DNA from 4 places in the Pseudomonas sp. Q1-7 genome. Region 1 is predicted to be linked to each of the others. Evidence: predicted binding sites of a transcription regulator. Region 1 holds the regulator's gene; each other region holds the start of a gene.
What was found. The regulator sigma-54, encoded in region 1, starts transcription at its own class of promoters, with help from an activator protein. The targets are predictions, from matches to a motif close to ANTGGCATNNANNTTGCTNT.
Positions count from the first base shown of each region.

Region 2: the regulator sigma-54 is predicted to act here: its motif matches at 999-1,018, upstream of fliD (flagellar filament capping protein FliD).
Region 3: the regulator sigma-54 is predicted to act here: its motif matches at 1,088-1,107, upstream of PJW05_RS17330 (CmpA/NrtA family ABC transporter substrate-binding protein).
Region 4: the regulator sigma-54 is predicted to act here: its motif matches at 884-903, upstream of PJW05_RS19605 (ammonium transporter).

Region 1 covers NZ_CP116304.1:1,299,699-1,301,895, forward strand. The annotation lists gene hpf (ribosome hibernation-promoting factor, HPF/YfiA family) at 1-144, opposite strand, end outside; gene PJW05_RS06050 (RNA polymerase factor sigma-54) at 229-1,725, opposite strand; gene lptB (LPS export ABC transporter ATP-binding protein) at 1,873-2,197, opposite strand, start outside.
Region 2 covers NZ_CP116304.1:1,831,736-1,833,932, reverse strand. The annotation lists gene fliD (flagellar filament capping protein FliD) at 1-974, opposite strand, end outside; gene PJW05_RS08485 (flagella synthesis protein FlgN) at 1,450-1,890, opposite strand; gene flgM (flagellar biosynthesis anti-sigma factor FlgM) at 1,887-2,168, opposite strand.
Region 3 covers NZ_CP116304.1:3,740,958-3,743,154, reverse strand. The annotation lists gene PJW05_RS17330 (CmpA/NrtA family ABC transporter substrate-binding protein) at 1-970, opposite strand, end outside; gene PJW05_RS17325 (DUF903 domain-containing protein) at 1,162-1,239, opposite strand; gene acnB (bifunctional aconitate hydratase 2/2-methylisocitrate dehydratase) at 1,367-2,197, opposite strand, start outside.
Region 4 covers NZ_CP116304.1:4,227,195-4,229,391, forward strand. The annotation lists partial or broken gene PJW05_RS26860 (methyl-accepting chemotaxis protein) at 180-758, shown strand; gene PJW05_RS19605 (ammonium transporter) at 1,017-2,197, shown strand, end outside.

The DNA.
Region 1 (2,197 bases):
CTGTTTGAGTTTCTCGACCTGCATGATCACCTGTACGTTGGTGATTCGGTCGAAATGGCGCTCCAGACGGTCGAATTTCTCGACAACGTAGTTGCGCAGGGCGTCGGTCACATCCAGTTGATGTCCACTGATGTTGACTTGCATACCGCGTTCTCCTTATTGCCCGTGTAGAAGAGACAGGCTAACGGGCCTGCCACCGGAACACTTTGGCGTGGGTCAATATCCGCGTCACATCAGTCGCTTTCGTTCGCTGGAAGGCGCTATCCCAAGGGATTCGCGATACTTGGCTACTGTGCGACGGGCCACTTGAATGCCCTGTGCCTCCAGTAAACCAGCGATCTTGCTGTCACTCAACGGCTTTTTCGGATTTTCCGCTGCGACCAGTTTCTTGATGATGGCGCGGATCGCGGTAGACGAGCATTCGCCGCCTTCCGAAGTACTGACGTGGCTGGAGAAGAAGTACTTCAGCTCGTAGATTCCGCGGGGTGTGTGCATGTATTTCTGGGTGGTCACGCGCGAGATGGTTGACTCGTGCATGCCCACGGCTTCAGCGATGTCGTGCAGGACCAGGGGTTTCATCGCCTCTTCGCCGTATTCGAGAAAGCCGCGCTGGTGCTCGACGATCTGGGTGGCCACCTTCATCAGGGTTTCGTTGCGGCTCTGCAGGCTCTTGATGAACCAGCGCGCCTCCTGCAACTGGTTGCGCATGAAGGTGTTGTCGGCGCTGGAGTCCGCGCGGCGGACGAAGCCGGCGTAGTGAGGATTGACACGCAGGCGCGGCACGGCTTCCTGGTTCAGCTCCACCAGCCAGCGTTCGTTGTGCTTGCGAACGATGACGTCAGGTACGACGTACTCGGGCTCGCTCGCTTCGATCTGCGAGCCGGGGCGTGGATTCAGGCCCTGGATCAGTTCGATGATCTGGCGCAGCTCGTCCTCCTTGACCTTCATGCGCCGCATCAACTGGGTGTAGTCGCGGCCGCCCAGCAGGTCGAGGAAATCGCTCGCCAGTCGTTGTGCCTCGGTCAGCCATGGGGTTCCCGGGGGCAGTTGGCGCAGTTGCAGGAGCAGGCACTCGCGCAGGTCGCGGGCACCGATACCGGCGGGCTCGAACTGCTGGATTCGGTGGAGGACGACTTCGACCTCGTCCAGTTCGATACCGAGTTCGGGGTCGAAGGCATCGACGATCTCCGCCAGTGACTCCTCAAGGTAGCCGTCGCTGTTGATGCAGTCGATCAGGGTGACCGCGATCAGGCGGTCGGTATCGGACATGGGCGCCAGGTTGAGTTGCCAGAGCAGGTGGCTCTGCAGGCTCTCACCGACCGAGGTGCGCGAGGTGAAGTCCCATTCGTCGTCATCGTTGCTCGGCAGGCTGCTGGCACTGGTCTGGTAGACGTCTTCCCAGGCGGTGTCGACGGGAAGTTCGTTAGGAATGCGTTCGTGCCACTCGCCATCTTCCATGGCTTCGGCATTGGTCTCGACGCTGGACTCCTGGAAGCTGACCTCCTGGCTGCCGGGATTGGGCAACTGATCGCCTTCGGCCATGGGGTCGGAGGTGTCGAAGTCGTCGCCATCCTCCTGCCGCTCGAGCATCGGGTTCGACTCCAGCGCTTCCTGGATCTCCTGTTGGAGGTCCAGGGTGGAGAGTTGGAGCAGGCGGATGGCCTGTTGCAGCTGAGGGGTCATCGTCAGCTGCTGGCCCATCTTGAGGACTAGCGATGGTTTCATGGCAGAGGGCTTAGCACCTTATTCGCCGGCGCTCGCGCGCCATCCACTACAGGGCGCCGAGGCGCCACCAGGAAGCAAATTATATGCCTGACCTTGAAGGATTTGCCTAGCTCGCGCAAGTCGCCTTGTAGGCGCGGTCGCGCGAAACTACAGGCGGAACTCGTGGCCTAGGTAGACTTCCTTCACCAACTGATTGGCCAGGATGGCTTCCGCATTGCCTTCGGCGATCAGCTGTCCATCGCTGACGATGTAGGCGGTCTCGCAGATGTCCAGGGTCTCGCGGACGTTGTGGTCGGTGATGAGCACACCGATCCCCTTGGCCTTGAGGTGATGGATGATCTGCTTGATATCGCCCACGGAAATCGGGTCCACGCCGGCGAAGGGCTCGTCCAGCAGGATGAACTTGGGGGCGGTGGCGAGGGCGCGGGCAATCTCCACGCGACGGCGTTCGCCACCCGACAGGCTCATGCCG
Region 2 (2,197 bases), 530 kb from region 1:
GCCTTGCGCACCAGTTGATTCAGCGCCCCTTCGATGGCGCGCACGCTGGAGTCGCCCGCCAGCACGCCACGGTTGCCGCTGTTCTCGCCGCCGCTGGCGGTGAGGGTGTCGAAGGTGGACATCAGGGTGTTGAAGGCATCGAGGAATTTCTGCACCTGGGTCTTGGTGCCGGTCTGGTCGCGGCCGATATCCACCTGCAGCGGCTGGTCACCAGGCTTGTGGGTCTGGTTGAAGGTCAGGCTGACGCCGTCGATCAGGCTGTCGAAGGTGTTGCTGGAATTGGTCAGCAGCATCCCGGACTCACCGCCCACGCGCACCCGCGCGTCCCGCGCGGCGGACAGTTCGAGACGATTGGCGACGGCGTTCTCGAAGACGTTGCTGGCACCGTCGGTGCCGGCCAGCGACAAGCCGATGGCATTGGCCGCGCCGCTCTTCTCGGCGCCCAGCACCAGGGAAACCTGGCCATTGGCGCGCAACAGGCTGGCCTTGACGCCCTTGTTGTCGGCATGGCCGTTGATGGCCGCCGCCAGTTCCTCCAGCGAGTTCTTGCCGTCGCCATCGCTGTCGACCGTGGACAGGTCGACCTTGAACGACAGGCCGTTCTGGCTGATGGTCAGTTCGCCCTGGGTATCGATGTCATCGGTCTGCAGCCCCTGCAGCGCCACCTGGTGCGTGCTGGCCAGTTGTTCGACGAAGAACTGGTAGCTGCCCGACGTGGCCTTCGGCCCCAGGGTCGCGGACGCCATGCCTTCCTTGCTGAAGGTGGCCTTGTTCACCAGCACGCTGGATGTGGTGCCCTTCAGGCCACGCACAGCGGACGAGAAGCTCTTCAGCGCCGAATCCAGTTTGTTCACCGCGTCCAGCTGGGCCTTGTAGGCGCTCTGGTTGCGACTGGCCTTGGCCAGCGAGGCCTGCACCTCGTAGTTGGCCAGCTGCGACGCCATCTGCTTTACGTAATCGGAATCTATAGCCATGTCGTATTACCCCTTGAGCCTGGAAGAGCAAGTTCGATGCCAATGGCCGAAAGCCAGTATTCATGCGGCTTTCCGCGCGAAGAAGGAGAAACCCGGCTTCCCCCTGGACGCCAGATGACGACAAGGGGAAAAAGCGTTTCCGCACCACTCGGGTGGGCGTGCTACCAGGCAAAGGCGACCTGGCGGAGGGATTCGTTAAGGCGCGGGGAGCACCTGGTGATGCCTGCATTGAGTGTCGCTAGAGCATCCAGGGCCAAGCCGATTGCCGAGCAGGCTGCACGTCTCTGTTTCGCCTCCCGGCGAGTCTCTTTTTGCAGTCGCCAAAGAAGAAACCAAAAACGCTTGCCCCTGGACCCGACTTCGTCGGATTCCCTCGCGCCATCGTCGCGCCGGGGCTTCAGGATTGTTGGGACCTCGCCGCCCTCCCCTCTTCAGGGAGAGGGACCGGGGCGGCTTCCGGCCTGCCCGGCCGGACTCAGTACGCCTGCTGGGTATAGAGCTGCGCGCCCTCGTTGGCGCCAAGGAGCTGGGTGAGGATGTCGTTGTGCATGGCCAGCAGCTTGCCGTTGCGCTCGTTGAGCTGCTTGCACTGGGCCGCCAGTTGGCCGAGCTGTTGCCAGGCCTGCCCGAGGCGTTCGCCACGAACACCGGGGTAATGGGCGAAGAGCGAATCCATGCCGGCCATTCCCGGCGCGTGACCGAAGGCGGCAAGCACCTTGGCACGGCGCGCGGCACGCTCGCCGAGGGCGTCGACCAGGGCCAGGATGTCCCGGTTGGCCTGCTCGATCCGCGGGCTGTCGCGCTCCAGCAGGTGTCCGTAGAGGCGCTGCATCAGGCCGCGCAGGGCCAGGTAGTCGTCACGGTCCTGCTGGATATCGCGCTCCACCAGGTTCAGCAGTTTGTCGCGGCGGGTCACGACTCGCTGCCGGTGTGGTAGGACAGGATGCTCGCGGCGAGCGAACGTGCATCGGTGTCGATGCTGCCGTTGCGCAGGGCCTGGCGGATCTCTTCGATGCGCTTGAGGTCGACGTCCGGCATCTGCCGCAGGGTTTCCTGCATCTGGTCCAGCTGCAGCTTTTCCGCCGGACGGCTTTCGACGGCCTCGCGGACGGCCTTCGGCGCCTCCTGGCGGGGCTTGTCGGCAGCCTCGGCTTGCAGGGCCGCGCCGGTTTTCAATTGCCTGCTGATTTCCATGGTTGCGTCCAGATCTTCGGGTTACTGCT
Region 3 (2,197 bases), 2.4 Mb from region 1:
TGAACCAGATGCCGTCGGAGAGGTAGGGCATGTTCACCCGACCATCCTGAAAGAAGCGTAGCGGATGTGGGTCTTCCCAGGCATTGCCGAGACCGTCCTGGTAATGGCCAAGGAAGCGAGGCTCCACCGCGGCCAAGGGAACGTCGACGTAGTCGCTGCCGCTGATCAGTTGGGCGGTACTGCGGCGGTTTTCCAGGCTCGCCTCGATGAAGCGGCCGGCCTCCAGCACGGCCATGGTCAGGGCGCGCGCGGTATTCGGGTAGCGCTCGGCGAACTCGCGGGTGACGGCAAGGACTTTCTCCGGATGGTCGGGCCAGATCATCTGACTGGTGGCCAGGGTGAAGCCCTGGCCCTGTTCCACCGCCAATGCGCCCCACGGGCCGCCGGCACAGAAACCATCGATGCGCGCGGCCTGCAGGTGGGCGACCATCTGTGACGGCGGTACTACGACAGTGTCGACATCCCGCAGTGGATGGATGCCCTGGGCGGCGAGCCAGTAGTTCAGCCACATGGCGTGGGTGCCGGTGGGAAAGGTCTGGGCCAGGATCAGGCGTGCACCGCCATGGCGCACGTGCCGGAGCAGTGCCTCGGAACTGGTCACGCCGATGCGTTTCAGGGGTTCGGAGAGGTTGATGGCCTGGCCGTTCTGGCAGAGGCCCATGAGGATGGCCATCTCGGAGCAGGGGCCGCCGATGCCCAGTTCTATCCCGTAGACCTGCCCATACAGGGCCTGGGCAGCATCCAGTTCGCCGGAGAGCAGCTTGTCGCGCAGGGTGGCCCAGGACGACTGGCGGCGCAGGTTCAGGGTCAGGCCGTAGGGCTGGGCGAAGCCCTGGGTCGCCGCGACTATCAGCGAGGCGGAGTCGGTCAGGGGCATGAAGCCCAGGTTGAGCATGCACTTTTCCGGTGCATCGCTGCCCCCGACCCAGGCCAGGTTGTCCGTGCGTGTGGTGTTCTGCTTGTCCGTCATCGTGGTGACCACCTGTCAGCAAAAATGGCGCCGATCCGGTTCAGCCGGAGCCGGCCGGAATCGACGCCATTGTCATCAGCCCGCTCCGCCGTTGGAGCGAGGCTCGTTGGTGTTGGTCAAGCAAGCGATATGCCAGGGCTGAAAGAAAGAACCCCGCCGGGACGGGGCAAGGGTTCGAGCCTGGAGCTGCCTCAACGTTCGATGATCTGTTCCACCTGGCTTTGCGGGACCTGCTGGGCACGGCCTTCGTGGTCTTCGAACACAAGCATGCCGGTGTCTTTGTCGAGTTCGGGTCTTTCGTCGGTGGCGATGAGCTGGCCGTTCCTGTCCGGCCCTGGAAAAGAAAAAGCCCCGCACGGGGCGGGGCTTCTCTTGCCGAGCTGGCGATGGGGGCTTTTAGGCCTGAACCACCGGAATCTTGGCGTTTGCAGCGGCTTCCTTGTACTCGGCGATCTGGTCGAAGGACAGGTAGCGGTAGATATCGGCAGCCATGCTGTCGATGTTCTTCGCGTATTCCATGTACTCCTCGACGGTCGGCAGTTTGCCCAGGATGGAGGCAACTGCCGCCAGTTCGGCGGAGGCCAGGTAGACGTTGGTGGCGTCGCCCAGGCGGTTCGGGAAGTTACGGGTGGAGGTGGAGACCACGGTGGCGCCGGTCTGTACGCGGGCCTGGTTGCCCATGCACAGGGAGCAACCCGGCATTTCCATGCGGGCGCCGGCCTTGCCGTAGATGCCGTAGTAGCCTTCCTCGGTCAGCTGGTGCTGGTCCATCTTGGTCGGCGGAGCCAGCCAGAGGCGGGTCGGGATACCACCCTTGACCTTGTCCAGCAGCTTGCCGGCGGCGCGGAAGTGACCGATGTTGGTCATGCAGGAACCGATGAATACTTCGTCGATCTTGTCGCCGGCCACGGTGGACAGCAGGCGGGCATCGTCCGGGTCGTTCGGGGCGCAGAGCACGGGCTCCTTGACTTCGGCCAGGTCGATCTCGATGACGGCGGCGTATTCGGCGTCCTTGTCGGCTTCCAGCAGTTGCGGCTTGGCCAGCCAGGCTTCCATCGCCTGGGCGCGGCGCTCCAGGGTACGGGCATCGCCGTAGCCTTCACCGATCATCCAGCGCAGCAGGGTGATGTTGGACTGCAGGTACTCGGCGATGGCCTGCTCCGGCAGCTTGATGGTGCAGCCGGCGGCGGAACGTTCGGCCGAGGCGTCGGACAGCTCGAAGGCTTG
Region 4 (2,197 bases), 2.9 Mb from region 1:
AGTTCGCCGAACTGACTCACCGCCTGGCTCAGTCAGAGAAGCAGAATGCGCAGCTACGCGGTGATCTGGAGGCCGTGCAAGCGCGCCTCGCCACCTTGCAGGCCGAACAGTTGAAATGGGATGAAGAGCGCGAGGTCTGGGAGCTGACCAAGCGCACCCTGACCGAGGGCTGCTGGGCGATGAACGTGGTAAACGGCGACCCGGATCACCCGCAGAACCTGATCCGCTGGTCCGAGCAGTTCCGCGAGCTCATCGGATACAGCCGCGCGGAGTTTCCCGATGGCTGGGACAGCTACTTCGGCGTGGTCAATGCCGAAGACCTGAAGGCCGTCATGAAGACCTTCAACGCCTCGATGGTGGATAGCAGCGGCGATGGGTCCTACGCCGTCGAATACCGCATGCGCCACAAGACCCGTGGCGAAGTCTGGTTCCGCGAACGGGGCCGCTGCCTGCGCGACAATCGCGGCCGCCTGCTCTACGTCACCGGCGCAGTGCGCGAGATCAGCGACGAGAAGACCGCCGCCAGCCTGCATGAAAGGGAACAAGCGAGCATCCAGACCACCTACGGGCAGATCGCCCAGGTGGCCGGGGTGATTCGGGGCATCGCCGAGCAGACCAACCTGCTGGCCCTCAACGCCGCCATCGAAGCAGCCCGCGCTGGCGAGCAGGGACGGGGCTTCGCCGTGGTGGCCGACGAGGTGCGCAACCTGGCACGGCGAACCCAGGAGTCGGTGCAGCAGATCCAGGCGATGCTGCAGCAACAACGCTGAGGTTTCGACCCAATTTCAGGCACCGTGCCGGGAGGATGACTACAAACAGGGCATTTCCCAGCCAGTAGGGGGCACCGTGGGTACCCTGCGTGGCGGAGATCGCGATGCCATGGACTGGCACAGGGATTGCCTTTCTCAGGACGCACTTTTCTTGCATGGAAATAAAAACAAGAAGCCCCACGGCGTGCTTTCGATTCGATCTGCCTACCAACGCTACTCCAACGAATTCGTATCGAGGATTGAGTGATGGAAGAACAGAAGACACTGACCCTGGAGGAGTTGCAGGGCCTGATCGAGATGACCAACACGTTGAACATGGAGATTTTCTACTGGTGGTGCATCGCCCTGATGATCCTGATCCATGCCGGCTTCCTGTCCTACGAGATAGGCGCCTCGCGCCTTAAGAACGCCTTGGCCGCCGGGGTGAAAAACATCCTCGCCTTCGGCTTCATCGTGCCGACCTTCTTCCTCTTCGGCTGGGCCATCTACAACGCCTTCCCCGACGGCCTGGTGCCGCGCATGGACGCCCTGATGAACGCCATGCCCTGGAGCCAGGCCATGGGCCCGAACATCAAGGACAACGCCACCGGTATCTTCTGGGGCGCCTTTGCCCTGTTCGCCGCCACCACCGGCTCGATCCTCTCCGGCGCCATCATCGAACGGGCGCGGATGAGCGCCTTCATCGTCATGACCATTCTCCTCGGCTCGGTGCTCTGGCTGTTCGGCGCCGCCTGGGGCTGGCACCCGGAAGGCTGGCTGACCGTGCAGTGGGGCTACCATGACGTCGGCGCCGCCGGCGTGGTGCACATGATCGCCGGCTTCTTCGCCCTGGCGGTGGTGATCAACCTCGGCGCGCGAATCGGCCGGTTCAACCCCGACGGCAGCGCCAACGCCATCGTCGGCCACAGCATGCCGATGAGCGTGGTGGGCCTGATGCTGATCATCGTCGGCTTCTTCGGCTTCCTCGGCGGCTGCATCATCTACAACTCCGGCGCCCAGTGGATCAACATCTACGGCGCCCCCACCACCCTCTCGGCGTTCGCCTTCAACACCCTGATGGGCTTTGCCGGCGGCCTGATCGGCGCCTACCTGACCACCCGCGAGCCCTTCTGGATGATGTCCGGCGGCCTGGTGGGCATCATCTCCGTGGCACCGGGCCTGGACCTCTACCACCCCGGGCTGGCCTACCTGATCGGCATGGGCGTGGCGGCCGTGGCGCCGCTGGTGCACAACCTGCTGCTGAAAATGCGCCTGGACGACGCCGTGGGCGCCTTCGCCGTGCACGGCTTCGGTGGCTTCGCCGGCCTGGTGCTCAGCGGCGTGTTCCTCGCCGGCTACCCGAACGTCAACGGCATGGCCGAGATCAGCTTCCTCGGCCAACTGGGTGGCGCCGTGGTGATGGCGAGCCTTGGCTTCATCCCCGGCTA